2 regions of the Bradyrhizobium sp. 153 genome follow, and region 2 is predicted to be linked to the other one. Evidence: predicted binding sites of a transcription regulator. Region 2 holds the regulator's gene; the other holds the start of a gene.
What was found. The regulator PhoB, encoded in region 2, activates phosphate uptake and scavenging genes when phosphate is short. The targets are predictions, from matches to a motif close to TGTCATNNANCTGTCAT.

Region 1 (7,574 bases), on a different contig from region 2:
CGCGACCACGATTTCGGCCAGCGGATAGCGCGCCTTCACGGCCGTCGCGACGCCCGCGATCAGGCCGCCGCCGGAAGCCGGTGCCACCACGACGTCGGGGGCAAGGCCGAGGCCCGCCATGTCCTCGGCGATCTCGCGGCCGGCGGTGCCCTGCCCCGCAATCACGAAGGGATCGTCATACGGCTTGACCAGCGTCGCACCGCGCTTCTCGGCAATGCCGCGCGAGATCGCCTCGCGGTCGTCGCGGTCGCGATCGTACAGCACGACCTCGGCGCCGTAGGATTTGGTGCGCTCGCGCTTGGACAGCGGCGCATCCGCTGGCATCACGATGGTCGCCTGCATGTCGAGGATCTTCGCCGCGGCGGCCACGCCCTGGGCGTGGTTGCCGGAGGAGAATGCGACGATGCCGCCGGCGCGCTTGTCCTGCGGGATCGAGAATACCTTGTTGAAGGCACCGCGGAACTTGAACGAGCCGGTGCGCTGGAGCATCTCCGGCTTCAGGAAGACCTTTGCGCCGACGCGCTCGTTGAGCACGGGGAAAGACAACAGCGGGGTGCGGATGGCGTAAGGCGCGATCACGCGCGCTGCGGCGTCGATGTCGGCGGGGCCGACCGGGAGGAGCTGTTCGGTCATATCAGACCTTATCGCGGCCTGGGAGCCGCGAGCAAGACACCTCCCCGCGAGGATTTTTGGTCGATTAGGCCACGAAGCGCGGCTGTTCCGCCCCGTTCCGGCAGGGCAGCACCGCGCCCAGCGCCTCGATGCTGGCCACGAAGGCCCGGGCCGACCCCTCCCAGGTGTAATTGGCGGCGAACGCGACGCAGTCCTGCCTGGAGATGTCGAGCGCGGCAAAGCAGGCGTTGCGCAGATCGTGATCGAGCGCGCCGACCGGCGCATGGCCGATCACGTCGCGGGGCCCCTTCACCGGAAAGGCCGCCACCGGCAGGCCACTCGCGAGAGCCTCCAGCAGGACCAGGCCGAACGTGTCGGTCTTGCTCGGGAACACGAAGACGTCGGCCGCAGCATAGATTTCCGCCAGCGCCTCGCCGTGCTTCTCGCCGAGGAAGATCGCATCGGGATAGGCCTCTTCGAGCGAGGCACGCGCCGGACCGTCACCGACGATCACCTTGGTGCCGGGCAGGTCGAGGTCGAGAAAGGCCTCGAGGTTCTTCTCCACCGCGACCCGGCCGACCGAGAGGAACACCGGCGCCGGCAGACAGAGGTCGATCGCGCGGGGATGGAACAAATGGGTGTCGACGCCGCGCGGCCACAGCACGACATTGTCGAAGCCGCGCTCGGCGAGCTCGCGCGCGAGCGCAGGCGTCGCCGCCATCACGGCGCGGCTGGGCGCATGGAAGCGGCGCAGCGCGCGCCAGATCAGCGAGCCCGGCACCGGCACGCGAGCTCGGACATATTCTGGAAAGCGGGTATGGAAGCTGGTCGTGAACGGCAGCTTGCGCTGGCGGCAATAGCGGCGGACCATCAGGCCGATCGGCCCCTCCGTCGCGATGTGGATGCTGTCCGGGCGTGCTTCTTCGATCAGCTTTGCAATTCGCGCCGGGCGCGGCATGGCGAGGCGCACGTCGCGATAGCTCGGCATCGCAAAGGTGCGGAACGATTGCGGCGTCAGGAACGTGAACGCGACGCCGAGCCCCTCTGCGGCGTCGGCCAGCTTGGTCAGCATCCGAACCACACCGTTGACTTGCGGGTGCCAGGCGTCGGTCGCGACCAGGATGCGCATCAGGCAGCTCTTGCCGCGACCTGCGGGACGGTTGCCGGCTTCTGCAAATGATCCGCCCAGGTGATGATCTCGAAACGGCCGTCGTCGTGCTCGACCAGCGCGGTGCAGCTCTCGACCCAGTCGCCGCAATTCATGTAGCGAATGCCGGCCTCGTCGCGGATCACAGCGTAATGGATGTGGCCGCAGATCACGCCGTCCGCGTCGTGACGTCGCGCTTCGGCGGCGAGCGCCTGTTCGAACGCGCCGATATAGTTGACGGCGTTCTTGACCTTCTGCTTGGCCCATTGCGACAGCGACCAATAGGGCACGCCGAACAAGCGGCGGAAGAAGTTGACGAGGCGGTTCATCTGGATCGCGAAATCGTAGGCCTTGTCACCGAGATGAGCGAGCCAGCGCGCGTTCTGCACCACGAGGTCGAAGATGTCGCCGTGAATGACGAGATAGCGCTTGCCGTCGACGCCGGTATGAACGGTGTTCTCGACCACGTCGATGCCGCCGAAATGCGTGCCGTAATAGTTGCGCAGGAACTCGTCGTGATTGCCGGGAATGTAGATGACCTTGGCGCCCTTGCGCGCCTTGCGCAGCAGCTTCTGGACGAGGTCGTTATGGGATTGCGGCCAGTGCCAGCTCGATTTCAGCGCCCAGCCGTCGACGATGTCGCCGACGAGATAGATGGTGTCGGCATCGTGGTAGCGCAGGAAGTCCAGCAGAAGATCGGCTTGAGAACCGCGGGCTCCGAGATGGACGTCGGAGATGAACAACGTGCGAAAGCGCCGCTCCGGGCTCTCGTCACTCACATCGTAACTTCCCATGCGCCAGCCTGTAACAATGTCCCGTGACAGGGGGATGACCGATTGAACTCTTGAGGCACGTTCCGATACGAATCACGCCTTGCCTCGCCTGCCCTGCGAATATCAGTCGCATGCGACAATCAGGCGACATGGCGCGCAGCGCCTCGTCCAAGATCAGATTCGCACTGGAAGCCCGGAGGGCAGGCGCTCCCTCTCCCGCTTGAGCGAGCGGTCGTCAGTAGAACTTATGGAAATGATGGATCGGCCCGTGGCCGTGGCCGACGCTGAAGCGGTCGGCGGCGCCAATCGCAGCGCTGATCCAGGCCTTGGCGCTGCGGACCGCCTGCGCGAGCTCCTCGCCTCTGGCGAGACCCGCCGCGACGGCCGAGGACAGCGAGCAGCCGGTACCATGGGTGTTCTTGGTGGCAAGGCGGGGCGCCGCGAGCGCGATGGCGTTGCCGGCATCAACCAGATAGTCGACGCTCTCCGCGCCCTCGCCGTGTCCTCCCTTGATCAGGACCGCGCGGCAGCCGAGCGCCAGAAGGCAGCGCCCCTGGCTTTCGATCTCGGCCTCGTTGGCCGCGACCGGTGCATCGAGCAGCGCGGCGGCCTCGGGCAGGTTCGGCGTGATCACCGACGCCAGCGGTATCAGTCTCGCGCGCAACGCCTTGACGGCCTCGGAGGCCAGCAGCCGGTCGCCGGATGTTGCCACCATCACGGGATCGAGCACCACGTGCCGGGGCGCCCAGCGCGACAGCGCGGCCGCGATCGCCTCAATGCTGGCGGCCTGGGCCACCATGCCGATTTTTACAGCGCCGACGTCCAGATCGGAAAACACCGCATCGATCTGCGCGGTGACGAACTCGGCCGGCACCGCGTGAATACCCGTGACGCCGCGCGTGTTCTGCGCCGTCAACGCCGTGATGGCGGAGGCGCCATAGACGCCGAGCGCGGCAAAAGTCTTCAGGTCCGCCTGGATGCCGGCGCCCCCGCTCGAATCGGAGCCGGCGATGGTGAGCGCCACGGGCGTCGTCATCGCGGGAGACATCTGCTTGATCCGGACACCGCCATGGCCTGTCCTAGCGCGACCGTGGAACACCAGCAAGCGCGACCAGCGGCAAGCCACGCCGATTCGCTACACAGCCGTGCTCCAGCTAAGGCCCGCCCGGACCCGAAAAGCCATTTGGCGGGAGCCTTGCGCGCAAATCGCAAATGTCGAGATCAGGACGAGCTCGGGCTTCGGCATGATCATGGCCTTTGCGGATCGCGCCCAGCTTGAATCCGGGCCGCGCGCATGCGCAAGCGATCGTGCTGACCAAGCCGTATCGCAAGATCGAGCTCGCGCAGCGGCTCAGGGATGCATTCGCCGCGGCGGCCGTCACCTTCTGAGCGCCGGACCCGCATCGGGGGCGGCAAGTTCGCTTGCTAAATCCGGTCGATTTTGGCCTATTAGCCGGCTAGATGTGCTTTCGGAGTGACCGCGATGGTTCCCTTTTTCGTCCAGATCAAATGCAAGCTCGGCCAGTCCTATGTGGTCGCCAATGCGCTCGCGGAAGCCGAGATCGCCTCTGAGATCTACTCCACGGCCGGTCAATACGACCTCCTGGTGAAGTTCTACGTCGACAAGGACACCGACATCGGCCATTTCGTCAACGAGAAGGTGCAAGTGCTGCCAGGCATCCAGGACACCCTCACCATCATCACCTTCAAGGCGTTCGGCACCGGCTAACGCTGCGTCATCGATGCGGGATAAGTTTGGTTTATATCGTGCGAGCCAACGGTTCACCTCTCCCGGAGGGAGAGGTCGGATCGCATCGATAGATGCGATCCGCGTGAGGGGTTACAGTCTCAGGATCGAGCTAACCTTCATCACGCACTAGCTGCCCTGCTTGCGCTTGGGCGGCATCGGGCCGTCCACCGGCGGCAGCGATTTGACGTACTCCGCCATTGCCGCGAGATCCGCGTCCGGCAGTTGCGAGGTGTTCTTGATCACGCGCGTCATTGCGCCGCCGACGCTGTCGCCATCGGGCAGTTCGCCAGTTTTGAGGAAATAGGCGATGTCCTTCGCGCTCCACTCGCCAAGGCGCTTCTGGGTGATGTTGGGGACCCAGCCCTCGCCTTCCGGATTGGGCCCGCCGGCAAACCGCTCGCTCGCGATGATGCCGCCAAGCGCGTTGCGCGGGCTGTGGCATTCGGCGCAATGGCCCAAACTGTTCACGAGATAGGCGCCGCGATTCCATGCCGGCGACTTCGCGCCGTCGGCGACGAAGGGCTTGCCGTCCAGAAATAAGAATTTCCAGATGCCGACATTGCGCCGGATGTTGAAGGGAAAACTGACATCATGGTCGCGCACCTTGCCCGCAACAGGCGGTAGCGTTTTCAGATAGGCAAAGAGGTCGAGCACATCCTCACGTCTGGCGTGCCGATAGGACGTATACGGAAACGCCGGAAAATAGTGCTGCCCGGCCGGCGAGACCCCGTGCATCACCGCGTTGACGAAATCCGCGTCGTTCCATTTGCCGATGCCGTCATTCGGATCGGGCGAGATGTTCGGCGCGTGAAACGTTCCGAACGGCGACTTGATCGCGACGCCGCCACCGAGCCTGAGACGATCAGGCTGATTGGGAACGGCATGGCAGGACGCGCAGCCGCCGGCGTTGAACATCACCTCGCCATTGGCAAGATCAGGCGCGTGCGGCGGCGTGGTGCTCGCGGCTGCCACTACGGGCGCGCTGAGCCACCAATAGACGCCACCTGCGGCAAGCGCGGCAAGCAGCGCCACGAGAATTGTTCGTTGCAACATGCACGTCCATTCGTTCTGGCGGCGAACCTACGACCGATCTGCGCGCGGCTCCAGCCACGAAGAATTTAGCCTGCCCCGGCTGGAGACGGGAATAAACTGAAACATCGGCTGTTGGAAGTTTAGCAGCCCAAACGGGTTCAGCAGGGAGAATGTTATGAACAAGACCGTCATCGCCGTGTCAGTGCTCGCGGCCGCTGCTTTCGCAGGGCCGGCCAGCGCCGAAAAGCTGAAAGCAACGCTCGATGCCAAGTCCGAGGTGCCGGCAACGACCAGCAGCGGCACCGGAACGGCCGATCTGGACTACGATGCCGCCAGCAAGAAATTGTCCTGGACTGTCACCTATTCCGGGCTCTCTGGCCCTGCCACAGCCGCTCATTTTCATGGCCCGGCCGAAGCGGGCAAGAACGCCGGCGTTGCGGTCGCGATCCCGAATGCGACATCGAGCCCGGTCAAAGGCGAAGCGACGCTCACCGAGGCGCAGGCCGCCGATCTGCTCGGCGGCAAGTACTACATCAACATCCACACGGCGGCGAACCCCGGCGGCGAGATCCGCGGCCAAGTGACGAAGTAAGCGCAAACGCTGCGTCGTCGCGGAAGGGCCGGGCGCAGGAGGGGCGCCCGGCCTGTTCGATTCTCGCCACGCTCAAGCCGCGTTCAGTGCCTGCGTGAGATCTGCGATCAGGTCCGACGGATGTTCGATGCCGATCGACAGCCGGATCGTGGAATCGAGGACACCGATTTTCCGGCGGATGTCGGCGGGAACGCCGGAATGGGTCATCGTCGCGGGCAGGCTGGCAAGCGATTCCGTTCCGCCGAGGCTCACCGCGAGCTTGAAGATCTGGAGCGCGTCGAGAAATTTGACGGCCGCGTCCTTGCCGCCCACGATGTCGAACGAGAACGTGGAGCCGGCCCCCGAGCACTGCTGTGCGAACACGCGTCCGGCGGGCGACGTATCCTCGTGGTGACCGAGATAATGGACCTTCGCCACCTTGGCGTGATCGCGCAAAAAGTCGGCCACGAGGCGCGCATTCGCGTCGGCCTTTTCCATGCGCAGGCTCAGCGTCTCCAGCGACCGGTTGATCATCCAGCAGGAATGCGGATCGAGCTGGGTGCCGATGGCGCCGCGCAGCGCCTTGATGCCCTTCATGATTGCTTTGGAGCCGAGCGCGGCGCCCGCGATCAGGTCGGAATGACCGCCGACATATTTCGTCAGCGAGTACAAGGAAATGTCCGCGCCATGCTCGATCGGCCGCTGAAACACCGGTCCGAGCAGCGTATTGTCGCAGGCGATGATCGGTGTGTGCCCCTGGCTCTTCCCGACGGCCTCAGCGACACGGCGCATCATCGCAATGTCCACCAGCCCGTTGGTCGGATTGGCGGGAGTTTCGATCAGAATCATCGACACCCGGCCCTTGCGCATGGCCTCCGCCGAGGCCTCGCTGACCGCAGCTTCGTCAACGCCATCGGCGAAGCCGACGGCGCCGATCGACAGACGCGCAAGCGTATTCGTCAGCAGGGTTTCCGTCCCACCATAGAGCGGCTGCGAGTGCAGAATGACGTCGCCTGGGCGGACGAAGGCAAGGATCGTCGTCGCGATGGCCGCCATGCCGGATGAGAACAGGGCGCAGCTCTCGGTGCGTTCGTAGATCGAGAGCCGGTCCTCGACAATCTCGCTGTTGGGATGATTGAAGCGCGAATAGACCAGGCCCGCGCCCATCCCTTCCGGCGGCTCGCGCCGGCCGGCGACGAAATCGAAGAAGTCCTGGCCGTCATCGGCCGTCTTGAAGACGAAGGTCGAGGTCAGGAACACCGGCGGCTTGATGGCGCCTTCCGATAGTTGCGGATCATAGCCATAGGTCAGCATCAAGGTTTCCGGATGCAGCATATGGTTGCCGATGTGCGTCTTCGACGGGAACGGTTTTGCCATGGCTTGTCTCGCTGTTGCTTCAGTTCCTCGCCGGGCGTTGGAACCCTGATGTCATGAGGCAGTCAGGCGCGAGATGCGCCAGCATGCAACAGCTCACATCAATGCCGCCGCGGCTGGAGCAAAGATAACCGCTCTCACGGCGATCCGTCAGGCCTTGCGGACGGGATTTCGCGCTGGGCCGTGCGCCAACGCAAAAAAAGGCGGCTGCTTGCCAACCGCCCTTTTTCGATTCGCGGTACCCCGGATGATGTTGGCGTCAGCCGTTCTTCACGCGGTAGGTCTCGTGGCAGCCGCCGCATTCCTTGCCGATTG
Region 2 (7,574 bases):
TTCCGACGGTTCGGGCACCACCTTCAACTTCACCAACTATCTCTCCAAGGCCAGCGCGGACTGGAAGAGCAAGGTCGGCGAAGGCACCGCGGTGGAGTGGCCGGTCGGCGTCGGCGCCAAGGGCAACGAAGGCGTGTCGGGCAACATCAGCCAGACTAAGAACTCGATCGGCTATGTCGAGTACGCCTATGCCAAGCAGAACAAGCTGACCTACACCGGTCTCGTCAACAAGGCCGGCAAGCCGGTGCAGCCGACCGTCGAGGCCTTCCAGGCCGCCGCCTCCAACGCCGACTGGGCCAAGGCTCCCGGCTATTACGTCATCCTGACCGACCAGCCGGGCGAGAAGTCCTGGCCGATCACGGCGGCGACCTTCATCCTGATGCACAAGTCTGCGACCGACAAGGCCGCCTCCCAGGAAGCCATCAAGTTCTTCCGCTGGGCGTTCAAGAACGGTGGCAAGGCGGCTGAAGAACTCGACTACATCCCGATGCCGGACAGCGTCGTCCAGCTGATCGAGAAGACCTGGGCCGCCGAGATCAAGAGCTGAGGCGAACGGCTCTCATGTCCCGGACGCGCAGCAGCGTGAAATGCTGCTGCGCTGCGCCGGGACAACAACCGGGCCCCGATCAGCGTCGTGCTGTGTCGGGGGCGCGGGACCGGCAACAAGCGTCTATAAATCTGGGTACAGGGGATCGGCGTGGCAGAGATGGCCGTTCAGAGCGACGTAATCGACGACGCCGGACCGTATGACCGCGCCAAGGCCTTGAGCGCGTTCAAGCTCGGCGACGTCACCTTCTACTGGATCACGCGACTTTCCGCGATCTCGGTGCTGCTGATCCTCGGTGGCATCATCATTTCGCTGATCGTTGGCGCCTTCCCCGCGATGAAGGAATACGGCCTCTCGTTCCTATGGACGCAGCGCTGGGCGCCGTCGGCCGATCCGCCCGTGCTCGGCGCGCTCGGGCCGATGTACGGCACGCTCGTCACCTCCTTCATCGCGATGCTGATCGCCATTCCGGTCGGTCTCGGTATTGCGATCTTCCTCACCGAGCTCTGCCCGCAATGGCTGCGCCGCCCGATCGGCATGGCGATCGAGCTGCTCGCCGGCATTCCCTCGATCATCTACGGCATGTGGGGCTTCTTCGTGCTGGGCCCGTTCCTGGCCAACACCTTCCAGCCGTTCATGATCAGGGTCTTCGACGGCGTCCCCGTGCTGGGGGCGATCTTCGCAGGTCCGCCGTCCTATCTCAGCCTGTTCAATGCCGCGCTGATCCTCGCCATCATGGTGCTGCCCTTCATCACCTCGATCTCGGTCGACGTGTTCAAGACGGTGCCGCCGGTGCTGAAGGAAGCCGCCTACGGCGTCGGCTGCACCACCTGGGAAGTCGTCCGCAGCGTGGTGATCCCCTACACCCGCGTCGGCATCATCGGCGGCGTCATGCTGGCGCTCGGTCGCGCGCTCGGCGAGACGATGGCGGTGACCTTCATCATCGGCAACTCGTTCCGCATCTCCTCGTCGATCTTCGCTCCGGGCACCACGATCTCGGCGGCGATCGCCTCCGAATTCGCCGAGAGTGACGGCCTGCACCAGTCCGGCCTGATCCTGCTCGGCCTGCTCCTGTTCGTGCTGACGTTCTTCGTGCTCGCGGCCGCGCGGCTGATGCTGATGCGGCTGGAAACCAAGGCCGGAAAGTGACGCCATGAACCCGATCTATTCGCGCCGTCGCCGCTGGGACATCGTCATCCGCGGTCTCTGCATCGCAGCCGCCGCCTTCGGCGTCACTTGGCTCGCGCTGATTCTGATCACGCTGCTTTACAATGGCCTGGCCGGGCTCAACTACCAGGTCTTCACCGAGAACACGCCCCCGCCCGGATCGAACGAGGGCGGCCTGCTCAACGCCATCGTCGGCTCGCTGATCATGACCGTGATCGGCGTCGGCATCGGCGCGCCGCTCGGCCTGTTCGCCGGCACCTATCTCGCCGAGTACGGCCGCAACGACAAGCTGACCTCGGTGATCCGCTTCATCAACGACATCCTGCTCTCGGCGCCTTCGATCATCATCGGCCTGTTCATCTACGGCGCGGTGGTGGTGCCGATGCGCGGCTTCTCGGCGATCGCCGGCGCGCTGGCGCTCGCCGTGATCGTGATCCCGGTCGTGGTGCGCACCACCGAAGACATGTTGCTGCTGGTGCCGAACCCGCTGCGTGAGGCTGCCAGCGCGCTCGGCCTGCCGCGCTCGCTGGTGATCAAACGGATCGCCTATCGTGCCGCGCGCTCCGGCCTGATCACCGGCGTGCTGCTGGCGACTGCGCGCGTCGCCGGCGAGACCGCGCCGCTGCTGTTCACGGCGCTGTCGAACCAGTTCTTCAGCCTCGGCCTCGACAAGACGATGGCCAACCTGCCTGTCACCATCAACAACTTCGTGCAGAGCCCCTACGCCTATTGGAAGCAGCTCGCCTGGAGTGGGGCGCTGCTCATCACCCTGACCGTGCTTGCCCTGAACATTGGCGCGCGCATCCTTGGCGCCGAGAGGACTGCAAAATGAGTGAAATGTCTGTTTCCGTAAGTGCGCCGACCGTTCATCCCGGCTCACAGCCGCTACCCGAGGCGCCTGCCAAGGTCACCGCGCGCAACCTCAATTTCTACTACGGTGAGCACCACGCGCTGAAGAACATCAATCTGGCCCTCGGCACCAACCGCGTCACGGCCTTCATCGGCCCGTCGGGCTGCGGCAAGTCGACCCTGCTGCGCATCTTCAACCGGATGTACGATCTCTATCCGGGCCAGCGCGCCACCGGCCAGCTGTTGCTCGACCAGACCAATATCCTCGATCCCAAGCTGGACCTCAACCTGCTGCGCGCCCGGGTCGGCATGGTGTTCCAGAAACCGACGCCGTTCCCGATGACGATCTACGAGAACATCGCCTTCGGCATCCGCCTCTACGAGAAGATCTCGAAGTCCGAGATGGACGACCGCGTCGAGAAGGCGCTGCGCGGCGGCGCGCTGTGGAACGAGGTCAAGGATAAGCTCAACGCGTCCGGCTTGTCGCTCTCCGGCGGCCAGCAGCAGCGCCTCTGCATCGCCCGCACGGTCGCGGTGCGGCCCGAAGTGATCTTGTTCGATGAGCCCTGCTCGGCGCTCGACCCGATCTCGACCGCCAAGGTCGAGGAGCTGATCCAGGAATTGTCCGAGAACTACACGATCGCGATCGTCACCCACAACATGCAGCAGGCGGCGCGCGTCTCTGATAAAACCGCCTTCATGTATCTCGGCGAGCTGATCGAGTTCGACGACACCAGCAAGATCTTCACGTCGCCGAGCGACCGGCGTACGCAGGATTACATCACCGGCCGGTTCGGCTGAGGAGACGGGACATGGGTACTGAACATACCGCAAAGGCCTTCGATACCGACCTCCAGGAGCTCACTCGCCTCGTCGCCGAGATGGGCGGCATCGCCGAGCGCATGATCGTCGATTCCGTCGACGCGCTGATCCGCCGCGACGTCGCGCTCGGCCAGCGCGTCGTCACCACCGATGCCGAGCTCGACGCGCTTCAGAAGCGCATCGAGGAGCGCGCCGTGCTCACCATCGCCCGCCGCCAGCCGATGGCGGTGGATTTACGCGAGATCGTCGGCGCCATGCGCGTTGCCACCGATCTCGAGCGCATCGGCGACCTCGCCAAGAACATGGGCAAGCGCGTTGCGGCGCTGGAGACGGACTTCCATCCGCTGAAACTGTTCCGCGGCCTGGAGCACATGACCGACCTCGTGCAGCAGCAGGTCAAGTCGGTGCTGGATGCCTATGCCGCGCACGATTTGCCGGCGGCGATGGCGGTGTGGAAGGGCGACGAGGAAGTGGACGCCATCTGCACCTCTCTGTTCCGCGAGCTCCTCACCTATATGATGGAGGATCCGCGCAACATCTCGTTCTGCATCCATCTGATGTTTTGCGCCAAGAACATCGAGCGCATCGGTGATCACGCCACCAACATCGCCGAGACCGTGTTCTACATGATCGAGGGGCAGGCGATCACCGACAAGCGGCCGAAGGGCGACATGACGACCTTCGCCACGACGGTACCGAATACCTAGGGAGCGACGACAACATGGGCGCACGCATTATGGTGGTTGAGGACGAGGAAGCTCTCACCGAGCTTCTCCGTTACAACCTCGAAGGCGACGGCTATGACGTGGAGACGGTAATGCGCGGCGACGACGCCGACACCCGCCTCAAGGAACACATCCCCGATCTGATCGTGCTCGACTGGATGCTGCCGGGACTGTCCGGCATCGAGTTGTGTCGGCGGCTGCGCACCCGTCCCGAGACCAAGCAGCTCCCGATCATCATGCTGACCGCGCGCGGCGAGGAAAGCGAGCGGGTGCGGGGTCTTGCGACCGGCGCCGATGACTACATCGTCAAGCCGTTCTCGGTGCCGGAGCTGCTCGCGCGCGTGAAGGGCCTTCTGCGGCGCGCAAGCCCCGAGCGGCTCGCCACCGTGCTCGCCTATGGCGACATCGAGCTCGATCGCGACAAGCGCCGCGTCGCGCGCTCGGGCCGGCCGATCGATCTCGGCCCGACCGAATATCGCCTGCTGGAGTTCTTCCTGGAGCATCCCGGCCGCGTGTTCTCGCGCGAGCAGCTGCTCGACAGCGTCTGGGGCCGCGACATCTACATCGACGAGCGCACCGTCGACGTCCATATCGGCCGCCTGCGCAAGCTGCTCAATCTCGGCCGCGAGCAGGACCCGATCCGCACCGTCCGCGGCGCGGGTTATGCGCTGGATGATCGGTTTGCAAAGGCGGAGCAGACGTAGGCCCAACTGCGTCACCAAGCTCGGTCGTCGTCCCGGACAAGCGTAGCTCCCGGCAACGCGCAGCGTTGTCCGGAGCGAAGCGCCGATCCGGACGCATAGCCACAGGACGTGGTTGTTGCGCGAAAAGGTAACTCCGAGTCCCCGTAACCACGGCTTGCGGTGGCTATCGGTCCCGGTCCGGCGCTTCGCTTGTCCGGGACGACGTCGGGTTTGTTGCGCCGTCACCGCGTGACGGCTGCCGGTTCGATCTCAGGAAATAATCACCGCGTGCTCGGCTTCGGTGCCGCCCGCCGGCGATCCGCTGCCGGCTGATAGGCGACGCGCGAGTGCTGGGCGCAGTAGGGCAGGCCTGACAGCGCCTTGCCGCCACAGAAGAAGAAGTCCGGGCTGGAGGGATCGCCGACCGGCCAGTGGCACGTCGCCTCGTTCAATTCCAGCAGCGACAGCCGCTGACTCATCGGCACCACGTTGTCGTAGGTGACCGGTTCGGCCTCCACCTCGACCTCGAAGGCCTGCGCCAGCGCGGTGTTGCCGCGCGAGATCGGCCGGGTCACCCGCATCATATGCTGCGCGGGCCGCGCCTTGCGCGGCCGCGGCGCTGCCGATGAAGGGCTCTTGGCGCGGCCCGACAGGCCGAGCCTGTGCACTTTGCCGATCACGGCATTGCGGGTCACATTGCCGAGCTCGGCCGCGATCTGGCTGGCCGAAAGTCCGGCCTCCCAGAGCTTTTTCAGCTGCTCGACGCGATCGTCGGACCAGGTCAAAACCGTCATTGCACCCTTTCCCTCGTTGCGCGCCGCCATCCTGGGGCCTCACAGCGAATGCTTAAGCCTTGAAAAACCCGTGCCGTCAGAATCCCTTAAGGCTCGCCGGGCGCGTGACTGACGCCCGAACGTTTACGCCGGTACATGAGGACTCTTGGGATCAGAACCGCTGCACGAGATGTCGTATCTGACAGTCCAAACGCTACAATATGGCGTGACTCCCGCGCAAGAGTCCGCCGACTCGCTTCCACATGTTCCGTGGTGAAAACCCCGCAAGATCGGCACCGCAAGACTACGGATTTCGCGTTTCGCGAGGCTTTCCGGGCGGCATTGACACCCGTCTTGCCAGGCATAAGATGGTGACGCGTGCCGCCCTTAAAAGGCGGCACGTTTCGTTTTCCGGACCGGTCAATGGTGCGCTGCGCAAGGCATGCCAGGCAGGTCTCAACGTCCAAATGCAACATCCAAGTGATGGTCATGACCAACAGCGCCGCGCCGCATCTGCTTCCCGTTTTCGCCAGGGCGGACCTTGGCTTCGAGCGCGGCGAAGGCTGCTGGCTGATCGCGACCAATGGCGATCGCTATCTCGATTTCACCTCGGGCGTCGCCGTGAACGCGCTCGGCCACGCCCATCCTGCGTTGGTCAAGGCATTGCAGGAGCAGGCGACCAAGCTCTGGCACATGTCGAACCTGTTCCAGAGTCCCGATGGCGAACGGCTTGCAACGCGTTTGTGCAACGAAAGTTTCGCGGACTTCGTGTTCTTCTGCAATTCCGGCGCCGAAGCGTTGGAATGCGTGATCAAGGTCGTGCGGCGCTATCATGCGGCCAAAGGCCATCCCGATCGCTATCGCATGATCACCTTCGAAGGCGCCTTCCACGGCCGCACGCTGGCGACGTTGGCGGCGACGGGCTCGGCAAAATATCTTGAAGGTTTCGGCCCGCCCATGGATGGCTTCGACCAGGTCCCGCATGGCGATATCGAGGCCGTGAAGAAGGCGATCGGTCCGCAGACCGCCGGCATCCTGATCGAGCCGATCCAGGGCGAGGGCGGTGTGCGTTCGTCAACACCCGCCTTCCTCAAGGCGCTGCGTCAGCTCTGTGACGAGAAGGGCCTGTTGCTCGCGTTCGACGAGGTGCAGACCGGCATGGGCCGCACCGGCGATCTGTTCGCGCATCGCCGTCTCGGCGTCACCCCCGACGTGATGTCGCTGGCGAAAGCGCTCGGTGGCGGCTTCCCGATCGGCGCTTGTCTTGCCACCGCGGAAGCGGCCTCCGGCATGACGCCCGGCTCGCACGGCTCGACCTTCGGCGGCAATCCGCTCGCGATTTCCGCTGCGAACGCCGTGCTCGACGTCATGCTCGAGCCCGGCTTTTTCGATCACGTGCAGAGGATGTCGCTGCTGCTCAAGCAGAAGCTCGCCTCGGTGATCGATCGCTATCCTGATGTCGTCAGCGAAGTCCGTGGTGAGGGGCTCCTGATCGGCATCAAGGCGGTCGTGCCTTCGGGTGATCTCGTTACCGCCCTGCGCAACGAAAAGCTGCTCACCGTCGGCGCCGGCGACAATGTGGTGCGCTTCCTACCGCCTCTGATCGTCACCGAAGCCGAGATCGAGGACAGCGTCGGGCGGCTCGAGCGCGCCTGCGCGGCGATCTCGTGCAGTCAGACCAAGCGGGCGGCAAGCTGATGAGCAATTCGCCAAAGCACTTCCTCGACATCAACGAGCTCCCGCTGTCGGAGCTCAAGCGCATGCTCGCCGCATCCTCCGCCATGAAGGCGAAGCAGAAGGCGCATCAGCCGGTCAGGCCGCTCGAAGGCAAGACGCTGGCGATGATCTTCGAGCGCCCCTCGACGCGGACGCGGGTGTCGTTCGACGTCGCCATGCGCCAGCTCGGCGGCGAGCCCATCATGCTCACCGGCGCCGAAATGCAGCTCGGCCGGGGCGAGACCATCGCCGACACCGCGCGCGTGCTGTCGCGCTATGTCGACGCCATCAT

Region 1: a site for PhoB is predicted at 2,577-2,593, ahead of IVA91_RS06085 (UDP-2,3-diacylglucosamine diphosphatase). Genes of this name have one in related genera too.

Annotation. Positions count from the first base shown of each region.
Region 1 covers NZ_JADPKH010000023.1:102,097-109,670, forward strand. The annotation lists gene IVA91_RS06075 (threonine/serine dehydratase) at 1-633, opposite strand, end outside; gene IVA91_RS06080 (glycosyltransferase family 1 protein) at 698-1,741, opposite strand; gene IVA91_RS06085 (UDP-2,3-diacylglucosamine diphosphatase) at 1,741-2,553, opposite strand; gene thiD (bifunctional hydroxymethylpyrimidine kinase/phosphomethylpyrimidine kinase) at 2,768-3,568, opposite strand; gene IVA91_RS06095 (Lrp/AsnC family transcriptional regulator) at 4,016-4,261, shown strand; gene IVA91_RS06100 (cytochrome c) at 4,409-5,335, opposite strand; gene IVA91_RS06105 (CHRD domain-containing protein) at 5,490-5,906, shown strand; gene IVA91_RS06110 (cystathionine gamma-synthase family protein) at 5,979-7,262, opposite strand; gene IVA91_RS06115 (cytochrome c) at 7,519-7,574, opposite strand, start outside.
Region 2 covers NZ_JADPKH010000037.1:260,170-267,743, forward strand. The annotation lists gene pstS (phosphate ABC transporter substrate-binding protein PstS) at 1-547, shown strand, start outside; gene pstC (phosphate ABC transporter permease subunit PstC) at 707-1,696, shown strand; gene pstA (phosphate ABC transporter permease PstA) at 1,701-2,546, shown strand; gene pstB (phosphate ABC transporter ATP-binding protein PstB) at 2,543-3,364, shown strand; gene phoU (phosphate signaling complex protein PhoU) at 3,376-4,092, shown strand; gene phoB (phosphate regulon transcriptional regulator PhoB) at 4,107-4,814, shown strand; gene IVA91_RS11005 (GcrA family cell cycle regulator) at 5,075-5,587, opposite strand; gene IVA91_RS11010 (aspartate aminotransferase family protein) at 6,056-7,264, shown strand; gene argF (ornithine carbamoyltransferase) at 7,264-7,574, shown strand, end outside.